4 regions of the Streptomyces sp. NPDC051173 genome follow, and region 1 is predicted to be linked to each of the others. Evidence: riboswitches for the same ligand, from Rfam matches in the RefSeq annotation. Region 1 holds a riboswitch; each other region holds the start of a gene.
The links. A riboswitch is a leader RNA that binds a small molecule or an ion and turns the genes downstream of it on or off. The one in region 1 is predicted to bind cyclic di-AMP.
Positions count from the first base shown of each region.

Region 2: linked by a shared signal. The riboswitch ahead of AB0435_RS06420 (C40 family peptidase) and the one ahead of AB0435_RS11535 (C40 family peptidase) in region 1 are both predicted to bind cyclic di-AMP.
Region 3: linked by a shared signal. The riboswitch ahead of AB0435_RS18205 (peptidoglycan DD-metalloendopeptidase family protein) and the one ahead of AB0435_RS11535 (C40 family peptidase) in region 1 are both predicted to bind cyclic di-AMP.
Region 4: linked by a shared signal. The riboswitch ahead of AB0435_RS25745 (transglycosylase family protein) and the one ahead of AB0435_RS11535 (C40 family peptidase) in region 1 are both predicted to bind cyclic di-AMP.

Region 1 covers NZ_JBFBBD010000015.1:19,085-23,249, reverse strand. Annotated here, with positions in the region: gene AB0435_RS11545 (helix-turn-helix transcriptional regulator) at 4-873, opposite strand; gene AB0435_RS11540 (ATP-binding protein) at 1,115-1,555, shown strand; gene AB0435_RS11535 (C40 family peptidase) at 1,635-2,105, opposite strand; cyclic di-AMP (ydaO/yuaA leader) riboswitch at 2,110-2,307, opposite strand; gene AB0435_RS11530 (urease subunit gamma) at 3,083-3,385, shown strand; gene AB0435_RS11525 (urease subunit beta) at 3,399-3,710, shown strand; gene AB0435_RS11520 (urease subunit alpha) at 3,703-4,165, shown strand, end outside.
Region 2 covers NZ_JBFBBD010000006.1:143,226-147,390, forward strand. Annotated here, with positions in the region: gene AB0435_RS06410 (hypothetical protein) at 1-473, shown strand, start outside; gene AB0435_RS06415 (glutamate--cysteine ligase) at 505-1,587, opposite strand; cyclic di-AMP (ydaO/yuaA leader) riboswitch at 1,918-2,095, shown strand; gene AB0435_RS06420 (C40 family peptidase) at 2,099-2,572, shown strand; gene AB0435_RS06425 (S1 family peptidase) at 2,656-3,693, opposite strand.
Region 3 covers NZ_JBFBBD010000031.1:36,270-40,434, forward strand. Annotated here, with positions in the region: gene AB0435_RS18195 (aldo/keto reductase) at 1-210, opposite strand, end outside; partial or broken gene AB0435_RS18200 (hypothetical protein) at 228-698, opposite strand; gene AB0435_RS18205 (peptidoglycan DD-metalloendopeptidase family protein) at 802-2,079, opposite strand; cyclic di-AMP (ydaO/yuaA leader) riboswitch at 2,091-2,291, opposite strand; gene AB0435_RS18210 (DEAD/DEAH box helicase) at 3,227-4,165, opposite strand, start outside.
Region 4 covers NZ_JBFBBD010000060.1:2,740-6,904, forward strand. Annotated here, with positions in the region: gene eno (phosphopyruvate hydratase) at 1-781, opposite strand, end outside; gene AB0435_RS25745 (transglycosylase family protein) at 1,260-2,009, opposite strand; cyclic di-AMP (ydaO/yuaA leader) riboswitch at 2,013-2,179, opposite strand; gene AB0435_RS25750 (transglycosylase family protein) at 2,440-3,492, opposite strand; gene AB0435_RS25755 (cytochrome P450) at 3,657-4,165, opposite strand, start outside.

The DNA.
Region 1 (4,165 bases):
TCCTTACGCGCCGTCGTTGATCCCGGCGATGAAATCCAGCGAGTTCTCGTGCGAGAGGGCGTGCGCCCGCAGCGTGGTGAATGCCTCGGCGTACGCCCGGAGGTCTTCTTTCCGCTCGAGGTAGAGGCTACTCGTCAAATGGTCGAGAACAACCACGTCCAGATCAGCAATGCGCGGAAATGAGAAAATAACAAAAGGCCCGGTGATGCCAATATGGCCGCTCCTGGAGAACGGCAGTACATGCAGCCGCACATGACGCTGCGCACCCGTTTCCACCAGATGCCTCAACTGCCCGGCCATGACCTCCCGTCCACCGACCTGGTGGCGGAGCACAGCCTCGTCCAGCACGGCACACAACTCCAGCGGACTGTCGCCGCCCAGCACCGACTGCCGTGCCATGCGCACCCGTACCAGCTTCTCCACCTGTTCCGGCGGCGGGTCGTTGAGCGCCGCACGGGTCACCGCACGGGCATAAGCAGGAGTCTGGAGGAGGCCCGGCACGACCGTCGTCTCCAGGGTGCGTAACCGTGACGCCTCCGATTCCAGGCTGATGAAGTCGAGATACGCCGGGGGCAGCAGATTGCGGTAGGCGTACCACCAGCCCCGGCGGGCGCCCTCCGCATCGGCGGTGCCCGCGCCGCACAGTGCTCCCAGCAGCGCGCGCAGTTCGGGGTCCGACACACCGTAGGCGTCCAGCAGCAGCGCGACGTCCGAGGACTTCACGCCACTGCTGCCCGTCTCGATGCGGCTGACCTTCGACTGGTGCCAGCCCACCGCGTGCGCGGCCTCCAGGCTGGTCAGTCCGGCGAGTTCGCGCTGGCGGCGCAGCTCGCCACCGAGTTTGCGGCGGCGCACCGCGGGTCCGTTTCGCATAGCCCTGCCTCCGCCTGTGATGAACATGGTGTTTCTTGTCAATAGACCACTGTGCCGCCGGAATCCGGTCGCTCGTCGTAGAGTTCACCGCTTCGAGCGACAGATATATGCAGATACTGGGGGATCGCCCGCATCACCCCCATTTCCGGTGGCAGGCTGTCGGACAGAGCCGTCCGGAAGCGCTCTCGACTTCACGACGCATTGCGTCGGAGTCCGCTCCCGGCGGGAAAGGGACAGCGCCATGGCAGATCATCAAGAAGCCACCGTCACCCTGCCGAGCGCCCCCGCCTCGGTCTCCACCGCACGCCGCTATGTGGCCGGCGTGCTCGCGGACTGGGGGCTGCCGGGCGGCACGGAAGCCGCCGAGACCATCCGGCTGATCGTCTCCGAGCTCGCCACCAACGCCGTGCAGCACACCCGCGGCCAGTCGCCCACCTTCACCGTCGAGGTCCGGCTCGAACTCGACCGGCAGCTGCGGATCGGGGTCACCGACAGCCACCCGCGCTTCCCCCGCAGACTGCCCGCCGCCGTCCAGCAGGACAACGGGCGGGGCCTGGTCATCATCCGCTGCCTCACCGCGGAGCGCGGGGGAAGGGTCTTCTTCACCCCGAACCCGGACGGCGGCAAGACCGTGTGGATCTCGATGCCCTGGACCGTGCCCGCCCTCAGCGCCGAACGGTGAGGGCGGGGCCGGGGCCCCGCACGGCGTGCGGGGCCCCGGTGCGGCGTCGCGGCCGCCTTTCGCTGTGTGTGCCGGCGGGTCAGTCCACCCGGCCGTAGCGGACGTTGTTCGTCCAGATCCGCTCCAGGCGGACCACCGCACCCGTCTTGGGCGCGTGCCAGATCCTGCCGTCGCCCGCGTATATCCCGACGTGGTAGATGCCCTGGCCGGAGACGAAGAACACCAGGTCGCCGGCTTCGCGGGCGGCGCGGGGGATGTGGGTGGTCCGGTTGTACTGCTCGGCGGCGGTGCGGGGCAGGCTCTTCCCGGCCCGCTTGAAGGAGTAGAGGGTCAGGCCCGAGCAGTCGAAGCGGTAAGGGCCGGTCGCGCCCCACTGATAGGGGGAACCCTGTTTCGAGGCCGCGATGTGCAGTGCGTTGGTGGCGACGGTCGATGCCTCGGCTCCCGTCGCGCCGCCCGGCACCAGCACCGTGGCGCCGACGGCGGCGAGCGTGAGCGCGGAGGCCGCGCCGGCCCTGGACATCATTGACGGACGTTTGTGCGCGCCCATGTGCCAACCCTTCGTCAGCCGCCTGTGAAGGATGACCTGTCGGGTTCGGGCAGGCGAAGATGCCCGGCCGTGTCAACGGCTTCACCCCAAGGGCCGACCGCACTACTCTTGGTCGTCCCACCGTGCTCGGGTCCTCCATCCCCACCGGTGCGTTCGGTCGACCCGGCATCCAGACAGCGGCGGGGTTCGGCGTCCGCCTGGACCGCCCCGCCGGGATGGCGGGGTCTTGTCGTCGACCGGATCTTGGCGCAGCCCAGGTACGGATTCCGAGCGGAACCAGAGGTATGTGAGGCTGCTCACTCCCGGGCAATTCCGCTGGACACGACGGGGATTGTCCGTTTCGGCGAACCCCTGTTGAGCCCCTGGCCTGGGGGCCCGCGGCACCGCTCCGGCGCGGCGTGCTCGCCCGGTTGAAATCGATCACCGCGCGTCGTCTACGACACCGTCCGGCGTCTGGGGGAGCGGTGTTTATTCGCCCGCCGACCCGTGATCCATGGGCGCGGGCGGGAGTGCGAGCGGGACCGCGCCCCGACGCGCCCGTCGCGCCCCGGCCCGGACCGGCACCGGGCGCGCCAGGCTGCTCCCGGGCAACTCCCGCCCACCGCCCTCGAACGCGGCTGCGAGGGCTTCGCGCGGTCCCGCGCGGGCGACGCGCGCGGTCTGCGGCGCCCGTAGCCCGTCGTACGTGTCATGAGGGTGCGGCGGAGTGATCCGGCCCAGAAGATCCAGTAGATGCAGACGGCAGCGGCACGCGGTCCCGGCCCGGATCGCCGGATCCGTCCCTCCGGCCTCTCCGGTCCCGTGCGACCCCTCTGGCCATGGATGCGCAAAGAGTCAGTTAACGCGTTGGAAAACCTTCCGCTCTAATCTGCAATCCCTGGCTGTCCGATGAAGAACCCCAGGTCAAAGGTTGTAGAACTCTTGTGTGCCCCCGTTGGGTTCCGCTAGGGGGACTGGTTCGTCAGTGAGGTGGACGCATGCAACTCTCCCCGCATGAGCAGGAACGCCTGCTTCTCCATGTGGCCGCCGACGTAGCCGAGAAGCGCCGGGCCCGTGGGGTGCTGCTCAACCACCCCGAGGCGGTGGCCCTGATCACCGTGCACGTCCTCGAAGGCGCCCGCGACGGCCGGACCGTCGCCGAGCTGATGTCCTCCGGGCGCAAGGTGCTCGGCCGCGCCGAAGTGATGAGCGGCATACCCGAGATGATCCACGAGGTCCAGGTGGAGGCCACCTTCCCGGACGGCACCAAGCTCGTCACCGTGCACGAGCCCATCGGCTGAAGGGAAGACCGCCATGATTCCCGGAGAGTTCCTGCTCGCCGACGCCCCCGTCCCCCTCAACCAGGGGCTCCACCGCACCCGCCTCACCGTGCTCAACGCCGCCGACCGGCCCGTGCAGGTCGGCTCGCACTACCACTTCGCCGAGGCCAACCCCGGCCTCGACTTCGACCGCGCCGCCGCCCGCGGCAAGCGGCTCGACATCGCCGCCGGCACCGCCGTGCGCTTCGAGCCCGGCATCCCCGTCGAGGTCGGCCTGGTGCCGATCGCCGGCAAGCGCGTCGTCGAGGGGCTGCGCGGCGAGTGCGGGGGACCGCTCGATGACTGAGCTCAGCCGGGCCGCGTACGCCGATCTGTTCGGCCCCACGGCGGGGGACCGTATCCGCCTCGCCGACACCGACCTCCTCGTCGAGATCGAGGAGGACCGCAGCGGCGGCCCCGGACACGCCGGGGACGAAGCGGTCTTCGGCGGCGGCAAGGTCATCCGGGAGTCCATGGGCCAGTCCCGCGCGACCCGCGCCGACGGCGCCCCCGACACCGTCATCACCGGCGCCGTCGTCCTCGACCACTGGGGCGTCGTCAAGGCCGACATCGGCATCCGCGACGGCCGCATCACCGGCATCGGCAAGGCCGGCAACCCCGACACCATGGACGGCGTCCACCCCGACCTCGTCATCGGCCCCGAGACCGAGATCATCGCGGGGAACGGCAGGATCCTCACCGCCGGGGCCGTCGACGCCCACGTCCACTTCATCTGCCCGCAGATCGCGGACGAGGCCCTCG
Region 2 (4,165 bases), on a different contig from region 1:
GTTTCGTCCTGGTCCAGTGGCTCGCCCCGCTGGCCTCCGAGGCCCCGGAGCTCATCGTCGCCGTGGTCTTCGCATGGCGGCTGCGGGCGAGCGACGGACTCGGCGCGCTGCTGTCCAGCAAGGTCAACCAGTGGACGCTGCTGGTCGGTTGTCTGCCGCTGGCCCACGCGCTGGGCGGCGGGGGAGCGGCCCTGCCGCTGGTGACCCGCCAGGTCGACGAGGTCGCCCTGACCGCCGCCCAGACCGTCCTCGCCGTGGTGGTCCTGCTCGGCCTGCGGTTCGTCCGCCTCCAGGCCGCCGGCCTCTTCGTCCTCTTCGCGGTGCAGTTCGCCCTGCCGGGCGAGTCCGCCCGGCTCCTCATGACCTACGTGTATCTGGGCCTCGCCGTCCTGCTCCTGGCCACCCGCGTCCGCCACCTGCCGGCCACGGCCCGTGCCCTGGGCGGGCGGATCGAGGGCGACCCGCACTACTGACCCGGCGGCGCACGGCTCGTGGCCGCCGGTCTCACGGTTCGGTGATGAGATCGGTGAGGGCCTTGATGCCGTCCGCCGCCAGCACCCGGCGCTGCCGGTCCGCCGGGGTGCCCCGCCGCAGCAGCCGGTGGACCAGTGAGCTCACCTGGTGGAGGTCACCGGCCTCCTCCAGCGCCTGCCCGATGTGCCCGAGCAGGGCGTGGACGACCTCCTCGGCGCCGCGGCGCTTGCCCTCGGGGTCGACGAGCATGTCCTCAAGGCCGTGCCGGGCGGCGTGCCAGTTCGAGGCGCTGAGCAGCTCCGGCGGGCAGTACGCCGTCCGGCGGCCGCTCTTCTCGTCGCGGATGGCGGTCGCCACCATGCCGCGCACGATCCCGGCGAGCATCACGGCCTCGTCGGCGCGCAGCTGGACGTCCAGGCAGCGCACCTCGATCGTGGGATAGCGGTCGGACAGCCTGGCCTGCCAGTACAGCTGCCCCCGGTCGCTGATCGCCCCGGCGACGAAGAGCGCCTGGATACGCTCCTCGTAGTCGGCGAGATCGGTGAAGTGCGGGGGCGGCCCGCTGACGGGCCAGCGGCTGTAGACCACGGTGCGCCAACTGGCGAAGCCGGTGTCGTGGCCGTGCCACATCGGTGAGTTGGCCGCCATGGCCACCAGCACCGGCAGCCAGGGGCGGACGCGGTTGAGTACGGCGACGCCCATCTCCCGGTCGGGGATGGCGACATGCACGTGCATCCCGTTGACCAGCTGTTCGTCGACCAGTTGGGCCGCCCGGCCGCGCATCGCCAGATAGCGCGGGTGCCGGGTGACGGGTACGGGCACCAGGCCCGCGCGGGGTGACGTGCCGGACGCAGCGATCCGGCAGCCGCTCCGCTTGGCGGCGGAGCTCACGGCGTGGCGCAGCCGCAGCAGGTGCCCGCTCGCCTCCGCGAGGTCGGCGCAGACCGGAGTGGCCACTTCCACCTGGGCCTGCAACAACTCCGCCTGAATCTCCCGCTCGTGCACGACCGGCTCCAGGTCCACCGCTGCGCAGACCTGCTCCGCCTTCGGAACGGGCAGTGCGGTGGCCGGGTCGAGCAGAAGATACTCCTCCTCGATCCCTAGGGTGAGCATGCCGTAGGGCTACCCTCGCGCTGTCGCGGTGAACCGCGCGCTCCCCGCGGTCGCGTGTTTCTGACGCAAAGACGTCCGCCCTCCCGCGCGTACCGGCCGCGGAACGGAGCCGGGTGACCGGATTTCAGTCTCCGGATTACCTCAACTCCCAAGAGCCAAAAGGAGTTGCCTGATTTCCGTGCGCCGTAAATGCGCCCCGGTTCCATGAATGACGTGAAGTGAAGAAGTTCACAGAAAGCCGTTCCGGCTCCGGTTTCCGGGACTTCGTGATGCAGGATCGTCACTCGAACACAAGATCCCGTCACCGAGACGGGCACCCCGGGCGGACGCCGAGTCCTGCCGCCGTTCCGGGTGCGGAGCAGACCGACTGGATCGGCAGGAGCGGGAGACCCAGGTACGGCGGACCACGATGGCGGTGGTCCTTGGGGTGAAGCCACGGATGTGGCCGGGCGACTTCGACAGCCCGAACCCGACAGGTCATCTTTCGCAGGCGGATGACGAAGGGTTTGACATGTCTGCGTTCCCCGGCATATCCACGCTCGTGTCCCGGGCCGGCGCCGCGACCGTCCTCACCGCCGCCACCGTCACCGCCTCGATGCTGCTGCCCGGAGTGGCGGCCGACGCCCAGGCGGCGACCCCGGGCCAGGCCGCGCTGAAGGTCGCCGCCTCCAAGAAGGGCTCGCCCTATCAGTACGGCGCCGCGGGCCCCAGCCGCTTCGACTGCTCGGGCCTGACGCTCTACTCGTTCAAGAAGGTCGGCAAGAACCTGCCGCGCACCGCGCAGGACCAGTACAACAAGACCCGGCACCTCTCCGCCGGCTCCCGTCAGACCGGTGACCTGGTCTTCTTCCACTCCGGCAGCAACGTCTACCACGTGGGCATCTACGCCGGGGACAACAAGATCTGGCACTCGCCCAAGCCCGGCGCGTCCGTCCGGCTGGAGAAGATCTGGAGCAACAGCGTCTGGTACGGCCGCGTCAACTGACCCCGGCGCACCACGGGAGACGGCCCCCGGCGCCGTGAGGCGCGCACGGGGGCCGTGTGCCGGAGCGGCCGTGCGGTGGAGCGTCAGGGCAGCTGTGCCCCGAGCGCCTGCAGGGCCGCGGGAACCGGCTGGAAGAAGGTCTCGCCACCGGAGGAGCAGTCCCCGCTGCCGCCCGAGGTGAGGCCCAGTGCCGTGTCGTTGTCGAAGAGGGCGCCGCCGCTGTCGCCCGGCTCGGCGCACACGCTGGTGTCGATCAGGCCGTCGACCTGTCCCTCCTGGTAGTTGACGGTCGCGTTGAGGCCGGTGACCTGGCCGCCGTGCAGGCCGCTGGTGCTGCCGCTGCGCTGCACCTGCTCGCCGACCGTCGCCTCACCGGCCCGGCTGATGTTCTGCTGGCTGCCGTTGTAGAGGTCCACCGCGCTGGTGTGGTCGGAGGAGCCGGTGTAGCGCACCAGGGCGTAGTCGTGGCCGGGGAAGGTCGAGCTCTCCGTGGTGCCGGCCTGGGCGCCGCCCTGCGAGTCGGACCACTCGGCCGAGGCGTTGCCGCAGTGCCCCGCCGTCAGGAAGTACGGCTGCCCGTCCTTGCTGACGTTGAAGCCGAGCGAACAGCGCACGCCGCTGCCCCAGATGGCGTCGCCGCCGGCGATGAGCGGCCGGAAGGTGCCCGCCGTCCTTCTGAGCGTGGCCTTGTCCCCCAGGCTCGCGACGACCTTGTCGAGCTTGCTCAGCCGCTCCCCGCGCACCGTGCTGTCGGCGGTGACGACGACCTTGTTGGTCCTGGGGTCGACCGACCAGGCGGTGCCCGGGATGGACGCCTGGGCCTTGAGGGTGCCTCTGGCCGAGTCGAGTTCGGCCGCCGAGTGCCGGACCTGCCTGGCCTCGGCGCCCGCGGCCCGCACCTTCGCCGCGGTCGCCGCGTCGAGCACGTCGACGACGAGCCGGTGGGTGGTGGCGTCGTAGTACGAGCCCGCGGTGTCCGCCGGGAGCTCGGCCGCGATCCGCTGGGCGAGGCCCGCGGCCTGCTCGGCGGAGGCCGCGTCGGGCGCCGGGGCGGACATGGCGTGGGCGCTGGGCAGGGCGAGCGCGGCGGCCGCGAGGACGGCGGCGGCCGAGCCGGCCATGGCGGAGCGGCGTGCCGATATGCGAGGACGTTTCACGAGACCTCCTGTGGGGGGTGCCCGATGGGGCCGATGTCCGGGCACGGAGGGTGAATGTGACGTAGTGACAGAGGCGTGACGGCCGATGCGCCGCCCGGAGCCGACCGGGAGACGCTAGTCGCGTCCATGTCAATTCTCGGAGTATCGGATCGTCCATGTGAACGTTCAAGAGCGACATTCGGTCGTACGAGCGGTGCGTCGGCAAGTCTCTTGCGTCACACGCGTACCGCGAGCCGTTCTCGTGAACGCCCGTGACAGGCGCGGATGGGCGAGGGGCGGTGAGCGGACAGGAAGGGGCGCGGCTGTCCGGTATTCGTTCCCTCGGGGGGTGGAGCGAAGGTTTCTTTGCACACCTTTAACGGGTGCCCGGTGTGCGCGGACGGCAACAGGCCCCCGACCGCGAACGTGGTCGGGGGCCCGCGCCTGCGGAGCGCTG
Region 3 (4,165 bases), on a different contig from region 1:
GCCGATCACGGTCTCCGACTCGCCACCCGTATTGCCGGGCACCCAGGCGGAGTAGACGTCGGCGGTGTCGATGAAATTGCCGCCGGCCGCCACGTAGGCGTCGAGGACGGCGAAGGACTGCGCTTCGTCGGCCGTCCAGCCGAACACGTTGCCGCCGAGGGCCAGCGGGTGGACGGACAGCTTGCCGATCTTCTTGTGAATGTCAGCCATGGATCTCTCCAACGTCCTTACGGTGCGGGGTATTCCGCTATTTCGCCGTGGCGGGCAGCGGTTCCGCCCGCTCGGTGGAGAGCGGGGCCACGGTCGAGGGAACGCCCTTCCGCCGGCACGGCCGGGAAGGCCGCGACCAGGCCGGCGGCGCGCATCAGGGACGCGCCGATCCGGAAGGTCGGCGCCGTGTCGCCGACGACGCCGCCGCTCGTCGGGTCGGAGAAGATCAGCGGGCCGGTGCTGCCGCCGGTCGCCGTGCCGAGCGCGTAGAAGAAGGCGATGACCTTGGCGCGCGTTTCCATCGGAAACGCCTCGGACACCGTGAGGTACGCGCTGCTCGCGCCCGCCGAGGCGAAGAAGAGGACGACGGCCCAGCAGGCGGTGAGGGTGTCGGCGCTCAGCCGCCCGGCGCCGAAGAGCCAGGCCGTGCCGAAGAGGAGCAGGCCGGAGAGCAGACAGGTCGAGGAAATCATGACGCGCCGGCCGACGGCGGTCCGGACGGGCCGGTACGGAGGTGGTGATCGCGGCTGTCACGGCATCCGGGTGCCCTCGTCCGTGACAGATATGCGCGGCAGCCGCCGCGCCCGCGGGCTACGGCTCCAGGCCGCGCTCCCGCAGCCAGGGCAGCGGGTCGACCGGGGCCCCGCCGTCCGGGCGGATCTCCAGGTGGAGGTGCGGGCCGGTGACATTGCCGGTGGCGCCCACGCGGCCGATCACGTCGCCGCTGTTCACCTTGCCCGAGGTGACCACCATCGACGACAGGTGGCAGAACCACACCTCCGTACCGTCGTCCAGCTTCAGCACGATGCGATAGCCGTACGCGCCCGCCCACCCGGCGTGGGTGATCGTGCCGCTGCCGATCGCCTTGACGGGCGTGCCGGTCGGGGCCGCGAAGTCCTCGCCGGTGTGGTTCGCGGACCACATGTTGCCCGCCTGGCCGAAGCCGGCGGTCAGGGTGTACGAGCCGACGGGGAGGGTGTACGCGCCGGGGCTGTGCGCCGCGGGCGTGCGGGGCCCGGTGTCGGTGGGGTCGGCGGCGTCCTCCGCGGCCGCCGGCCGGGACTCGGCCCGCGCCGCCTTCGCCTTCTCGGCCTCGGCCTCCTTCGCCGCCTTTTCCGCCTCAGCCGCTTCCGCTGCCTTCTTCGCCGCTGCCTCGGCCGCCTCGCGCTGCGTCGACTCGCGTGTCTGGTCGTCAGCGGCGTTCTGCTGGTGCTCGGCCTGCTGAAGGATCCGGGCGCGCAGGGCCTCGCCCGCGTTCGTGGTGCCCTGGGCGGCTTCCTCGGTGCTCAGACCGGCCTGGGTGAGCGGCTGCTCGGCGCCGGGCGCGGCGGCCGCGGCCTGCTCCTCGTGCGCCTGACCGCCGCCGAGGAGGGAGCCCACTCCGGCCAGGTCGGGTACCGATATCGGCGCCGCCGGGCGGTCCTGCGCGCTCGCCATGCCGCCCGCGCCGACCGCCGCGATGACCCCGACGCCGAGGACGGCGCCGCTGCGGGCCATCGTGCCGCCGCGCTGCTTGGCGACGCGGTGCCGGCCGCCGCTCCCGGCACGGGCCGGGACGGGGGCGGGGTGCGCGGACTCGTCGGCGGCCGGTTCCGGCGCCGTCGGCTCGGGCACCGCCCACTGGGGAACGGCCGGCCGGGGCGCCACCGCTTGCTGTGCGGCCGGCTGAGGGGTCATCGGCCGAGGTCCGGCGGCGAAGCCCGGCGCGGGAGGAGCGATCGCCGAGTCGCCGCCCCCCATGGCTGCCGTCCCCGGCGCGGGCGCCGCCATATGGGCGGTCATATACGCGGGCACGATCGGGAGTTCGGGTGCGTAGGGCTCGTACGACCCGTACAGAGTGGGGTCGAGGGCAGGCTCGTTGGACGCCACGAGGGCGAACTCCTTTCCTTCCTTCTCGCCTACCGGGTTAGCGGTGGGGGTACCCCCAGGCCCTTCAGGCTCTGGGGGAGGGTTCGGAGCAGGAAGGTCTCCTACGAGCCGGGTGCGGCCCGATTCACCCCAGGGCGGGTGGTTCCCCGGTTCCCAGATGCTGCTGGTGTATCAGGTCTTGCTGTGCCCGCGGGATTCGGCGAAGGCGCACGGCGCCGCCTCTTGCGGCGGTGATGAGGACCGCACGTCGTTATCGAACGTTAATAGACAGACCGCGTGGTTTCCAAGCCGAAAGGCTGAATCGACCGGCTCCTTGGTCAGGACTTGGCGAGGAGACCGACTTCTTAATGTGGTTCTTATTCCGACGGAATGCGGAACGATCAAGATCCACTACTGCGCGTACGGACGGATTTCTGTGCCGCGCGTCTCTCGGCTCCGCCGGTCAACGGCCGTACGGACAGCTGGCCGTGCCGGCGCGGCGTACCGGAAACGCCGTCGGTCCGGCGGGGGCGTCCGCCGCCGGACCGGGGCGGGTCGGGTCGCGAGCAGGGCCTGTCGCCCGGCCGCGTGGGGGCGCTGCCTCAGCCCCTCGACGTGCGGGTCCGTTGCCGCCTGCGGCGGGAGCGGCCTGCGGCCGCGTCCTCAAACGCCGGACGGGCTGGTTTGTTCCCCAGCCCCGCCCCTTCCCGAAACTGGGGGCAAGCCCCCAGACCCCCGCAACGTTGCGCGCTCCGGAACTGGGGCTGCGCCCCAGACTCCAGCAACACGCTTCGCGCGTTGTCCTCAAACGCCGGACGGGCTGAAAGAAAAAGACGGGCGCGCCCGGAACGGCAACGAGCACCCCGGGCGGGCTGAAAGGGAAGACCGGCGCACCCCCACCGGCCCTGATGTCGCCCACCGGCGGGAGGGGGTGGGGCTGGAGGGTGGGGTTCTGGAACGCGGTGCGACTTCAGGGCACCCAATACGCATGACGGTGCCCGCACCGCGTTCCAGGTCCCCAGCCCGGAAGACCCACCCCCGGCACCCACCACAAACCAGCCCGGCCGGCGATTGAGGCCGCCGCCCGCAGGGCGCTCCCACAGGGCGCAGCACTCCCCCCGGCGGCAACCCACCCGCGCAAGGCAACGCCGAGCAAACCGGCAACCGGTCAGACCTTCGGCGCCCGCCGAGAGCCCCCGCCGCCACCGCCACGGCGAACCGCATTGCCCGGACGCGTACCGCCCGAACGGCGGGACGCCCCGCCACCCTGGCCCTGCCCCGTGCCGCTGCCGAAGCCGCGGTAACCGCCGCCACCGCCACCGCCACCACCGTTGCCCGTGCCGGGCTCCGTACGCGTACGGCCGCGGCCCCCGGAACCCGAGCCGCGCGAGCGGGACGGCTTCTTCGCGCCCTGCTGCCCCTGCGGCTGCGCGGCGGCCGGAGGCGCTATGACCACCGCGACACCGCTGGGCTCACGCGCACCGGTGATCCGCTCCAGCTCGGGGTCGCGGGGGTGCGTCTTGACGACGTTGGGGGTGATCTTCGCCGTGGCCATCATGCGGGTCATCTCGCGCCGCTGCTCGGGCAGGACGAGGGTGACGACGGTGCCGGACTCGCCCGCGCGGGCCGTGCGGCCGCCGCGGTGCAGGTAGTCCTTGTGGTCCATCGGCGGGTCGATGTTCACGACGAGGTCGAGGCCGTCGATGTGGATGCCGCGGGCGGCGACGTTGGTGGCGATCAGCGCGGTGACCTGGTCCGTACGGAACAGCTCCAGCGTGCGGTTGCGCTGCGGCTGGCTCTTGCCGCCGTGCAGCGCCCCGGCGCGCACACCCTCGGAGAGCAGCTTCTTCACCAGGCGGTCGGCGCCGCGCTTGGTGTCCACGAACATGATCACGCGGCCTTCGCGGGCCGCGATCCGGGTGACGGCGTCCTTCTTGTCCGCGTCGGTGACGAAGAGCAGGTGGTGCTCCATCGTGGAGACCGCGCCGACCGAGGCGTCGACGGAGTGCGTCACCGGGTCGGAGAGGAAGCGGCGCACGAGGCGGTCGACGTTGCGGTCGAGGGTCGCGGAGAACAGCATGCGCTGGCCGTCCGGGTCGACCTGGTC
Region 4 (4,165 bases), on a different contig from region 1:
GGGACTTGCCCTCGAAGTTGTACGAGCCGTCCTTGTAGAACTCGGAGGCGGCGACGTCCAGGGCGAGCGCGATGTCCTGGCCGGGGGTGTAACCGGCCTGCTTGATGGCCTCGAGGATGAGGTCGAGGGCCTCGCGGTTGGAGCCCAGGTTCGGGGCGAAGCCGCCCTCGTCGCCGAGGCCGGTGGACAGGCCCTTGGCCTTCAGCACGGACTTGAGGGTGTGGTAGACCTCGGCGCCCCAGCGCAGGGCCTCGGAGAAGGACTCCGCGCCGATCGGAGCGATCATGAACTCCTGGATGTCCACGTTGGAGTCGGCGTGCGACCCACCGTTGAGGATGTTCATCATCGGAACGGGCAGCAGGTGCGCGTTCGGGCCGCCCAGGTAGCGGAACAGCGGCAGGTCGGAGGCCTCGGACGCGGCGTGCGCCACGGCGAGGGAGACGCCGAGGATGGCGTTGGCGCCGAGCGAGCCCTTGTTCTCGGTGGCGTCCAGGTCGAACATGGCCTGGTCGATCAGGCGCTGCTCGGTGGCGTCGTAGCCGACGAGCTCCGGGCCGATCTGCTCGATGACGGCCAGCACGGCCTTCTCGACGCCCTTGCCGAGGTAACGGTTCTTGTCACCGTCACGGAGCTCGATGGCCTCGAAGGCACCGGTCGAGGCACCGGACGGCACGGCGGCACGGCCCGTGGAGCCGTCGTCGAGGCCGACCTCGACCTCGACCGTGGGGTTGCCTCGCGAGTCGAGGATCTCGCGAGCTACGACGACGTCGATGGACGGCACGAGGGTCTCCTTCGTGTGTGTCTGGAGTTCTGCGAGCACGAGCCTAACGGGCGGCGGGGGCTCACCCTGCCGTCGGGACGCCCCACGGCCGGAAATTTGGAGCAAGTGGCGAGGTAATGGGGCGAATGGTGTTCGCTGAGCGATGAAGTGGGCCGGGCTTGGGTGCGGGTTTGCTTTTCCGCCTGCGGCGGGCTCGTTCCCCACCCCGCCCCTTCCCGAACTGGGGCGCGTGCCCCAGACCCCCGGCTACCGGTCTGTTGCCGCCTGCGGCGGGAGCGGCCTGCGGCCACGTCCTCAAACGCCGGACGGGCTGAATCGTGCGGACCGTAGCGAAGCGTGCTTCGGGGGTCTGGGGGCCCGGGGGCCGAGCCCGCGGAAAGACAGAGCCCCGCTCCGGCGCGGCTCGGGGTTCGCGTCGGAGCGGGGCGGTGTCGCCGTGCGCGGTACGGGTGCGGCGTGAGCCACCGCACCCACCGGATCAGCTGAGGTGCAGCTGCTGGCCCGGGAAGATCAGGTCCGCGTTGTCGACGACGTCCTTGTTGAGGTCGTAGAGCTTCTCCCAGCCACCCTTGACCTTGTTGGCGTCGGCGATCTTGCCGAGGGTGTCGCCTTCCTTGACCTCGTACTCGCCGTCGCCCTTCTGCACGGGCTTCGGGGCGGCGTGCTTCGGCGCGGTCTGCTTCGGGGCCGGGGCGGCCTCGGACTCGTCCTCGTCGGAGCTCTGCGCCTGCGGAGCGGCGTGCTTCGGGGCGGTCTTCTTCGGCGCGGCCTGGCGCTCGCTGCGGTCGGCGTGCGACTTGGTGGAGGTGCCGTGCGAGGCGGAGGACGAGTCGTCGGAGGTGTCGACGTCGGCCTTCGCGCCACCGGAGCTCAGGTTGCCCGCGCCGGCACAGCCCCAGGCACCGGGGCCCTGCATGGCGAGGAGCTTCTCGGCGACGGCGATCTGCTGGGACTTGCTGGCGTGGTCGGCTCGGTCGGCGTAGCTCTGACCGCCGGCGGCGTTCCAGGAGGACTGCGAGAACTGCAGGCCGCCGTAGTAGCCGTTGCCGGTGTTGATGGACCAGTTACCGCCGGACTCGCACTGGGCGACCTTGTCCCAGGTGGAGACGGAGGCGGCGTTCGCGGAGGTCGCGATCATCAGCGGGGCCGCGACCGCGGCGCCGGTGACACCGGCGAGCGTGACGATGCGGACGGCCTTGGACGGACGACGGTGCTTGCCCTTGGACATGAGTCGTTTCCTCACCGACGCCTACGAGGTGAGCTGTCGGGTTCGGGCTGTGAGTTCGCCCGGCCTCGTGTGCGAGCACACTCGGCTTCACCCCAAGCCGTCCCGGTCCCAGCGGACCGTTCCGGCGCCTACCTTGGTTCCCCCGCTCCTGCCTACGGCGCTTGCGCGACGACTCCGCCGGTCGCCGGCAGGATTCGGCGTGGCGACCGTGGTGCTCGCGGTGGCGAGCGGTCATGACGGTAAGCACTCCGGGCCGACGGGTTCAAACCCCTCTTTCCAGCCACAGTTGCCTCTTGTTACCCATAGAAACCTGACATTTCCGCAGGTGGGAGCGGGTGTGCCAAGTTTTGGAGGGGACCGTTCCGCGGAACTTCAACGAGACCCATGTCTCACTTTCGACTGGAACGGACATTCCCCCCGAACTGTCGGGCTATTTGCCGACCTCAAGCCGCTGACCAGGAAGGATCAGATCGGGATCGGAACCGACAACTTTCTCGTTGCGCTGGTACAGCGATTGCCATCCACCGTTAACGGAGTGAGCCTCCGCGATGACTGACAGATTGTCACCGGGCCGCACCGTGTAGTCCCCGGCGGCGGGCTTGTCCGTACGGGCGTCGCCACCGCCGCGCGAGGCACGGCCCTCGTCGCCCGAACGCGGCGGCTCGGCACGGTGCTTGCCCGAGCCCGAACCGGAACCCTGGCCGGAACCCTGACCGGAGCCGGTCTCCGGGCTGTCGGTGGACGGCGCGTGCGGGGACGCGGAGTCCGCGGGCGCCGGTGTGCCGGTGGACGGGTCGGCGGGCTTCTGCGTGGACGGCGCGCCCGACGTGGGGATTTCGGTGGGGTCGCCCGTGGGTCCGGTTGTCGGGCCGGTCGTGGGACTGTTCGCCGGGCCGCTCGTGGGGCCGCTCGGGTCCTTGCGGTGCTTGCCGCCTTCGGGCTTCCCGTCCCTGTCGCCCGCGGAGGGCGAAGGGGTCCCGGGAGAAGGCTTCGCGTCCGGGTTTGCCGACGGTGAGGCCGGGGCAGCCGGGGAAGCGGTGGAGTCCGACGGCGCGGAGCCGCCCGTCGCGGGTGCGGAGGGAGTGCGCTCCGGTGCACGCGGCGCGGGCGCGTCGTCCGTCGGCGCCTTGGTGCTGCCGGGGGTCACTTCCGGAGCCTTGCCGTCCTTGGCGAGGCCCGCGGCGGAGCCGCACGCCTGCCAGGGGCTCGCGCCGGCGTTCAGGACCTGCTCGGCGACGGCGATCTGCTGCTGCCGGCTGGCGAGGTCGGGGCGCGGCGCGTACGCGCGGCCCCCGTACTGCTCCCACAGCTCCTGGGTCATCTGCAGACCGCCGTAGGAGCCGTTGCCGGAGTTGGTGCTCCACGTCCCGCCGCTCTCGCACTGGGCGACGCGGTCCCACGTGGGGGCGTCGGCGGCGTTGGCGCCGGTGGCCGCGAGCAGCGGCATGGCGAGGGCGGACCCCGTCACCCCCGCTGCGACCACGACGGCGGGTACCTGACGGGGGCGACGATGTCGACCGTTCCCGGAGCGCATGCGATGGCCTCTCGTGTGACGGCGAATATGGTGGTCGAACATAGCCACCGGCCCCACGAGTCACAAGCCGGTGTAGCGCAGGTCACGCGGTGGTCACGACAGTTGACGCAGGGTCACCCGGCGCGTGTCTCGAACTCGACCGGCAGCGTGCGCAGTCCGCGCATGATGAGCCCGCCGCGCCACCGCAACTCCTCAGGATCGACAGAAAGCCGCAGGTCAGGGAGGCGCCGCAGCAGTGTCGCGAGCGCGGTCCTGCCCTCCAGCCGGGCCAGCGGGGCGCCCAGGCAGTAGTGGATTCCGTGCCCGTATCCGAGGTGCTGGTTGTCGGACCGGGAGAGGTCGAGGGTGTCGGGCTCGGCGAACCGTTCCGGGTCCCGGTCGGCGGCCGCGAGGACCACGAGCACGGGGTCCCCCTCGGCGATGCGCTGACCGCCGATCGTCAGCTCCTGCTTGGCGAACCGCCAGGTGGCGAGCTCCACCGGGCCGTCGTACCGCAGCAGTTCCTCCACACCGGTGGCGAGCAGGCTCTCGTCCCCTTCGGCGAGGGCCAGTTGGAGCCGCGCGCGCTGCTCCGGATTGCGCAGGAGGGCGTGGACACCGTTACCGATCAGGTTCACAGTTG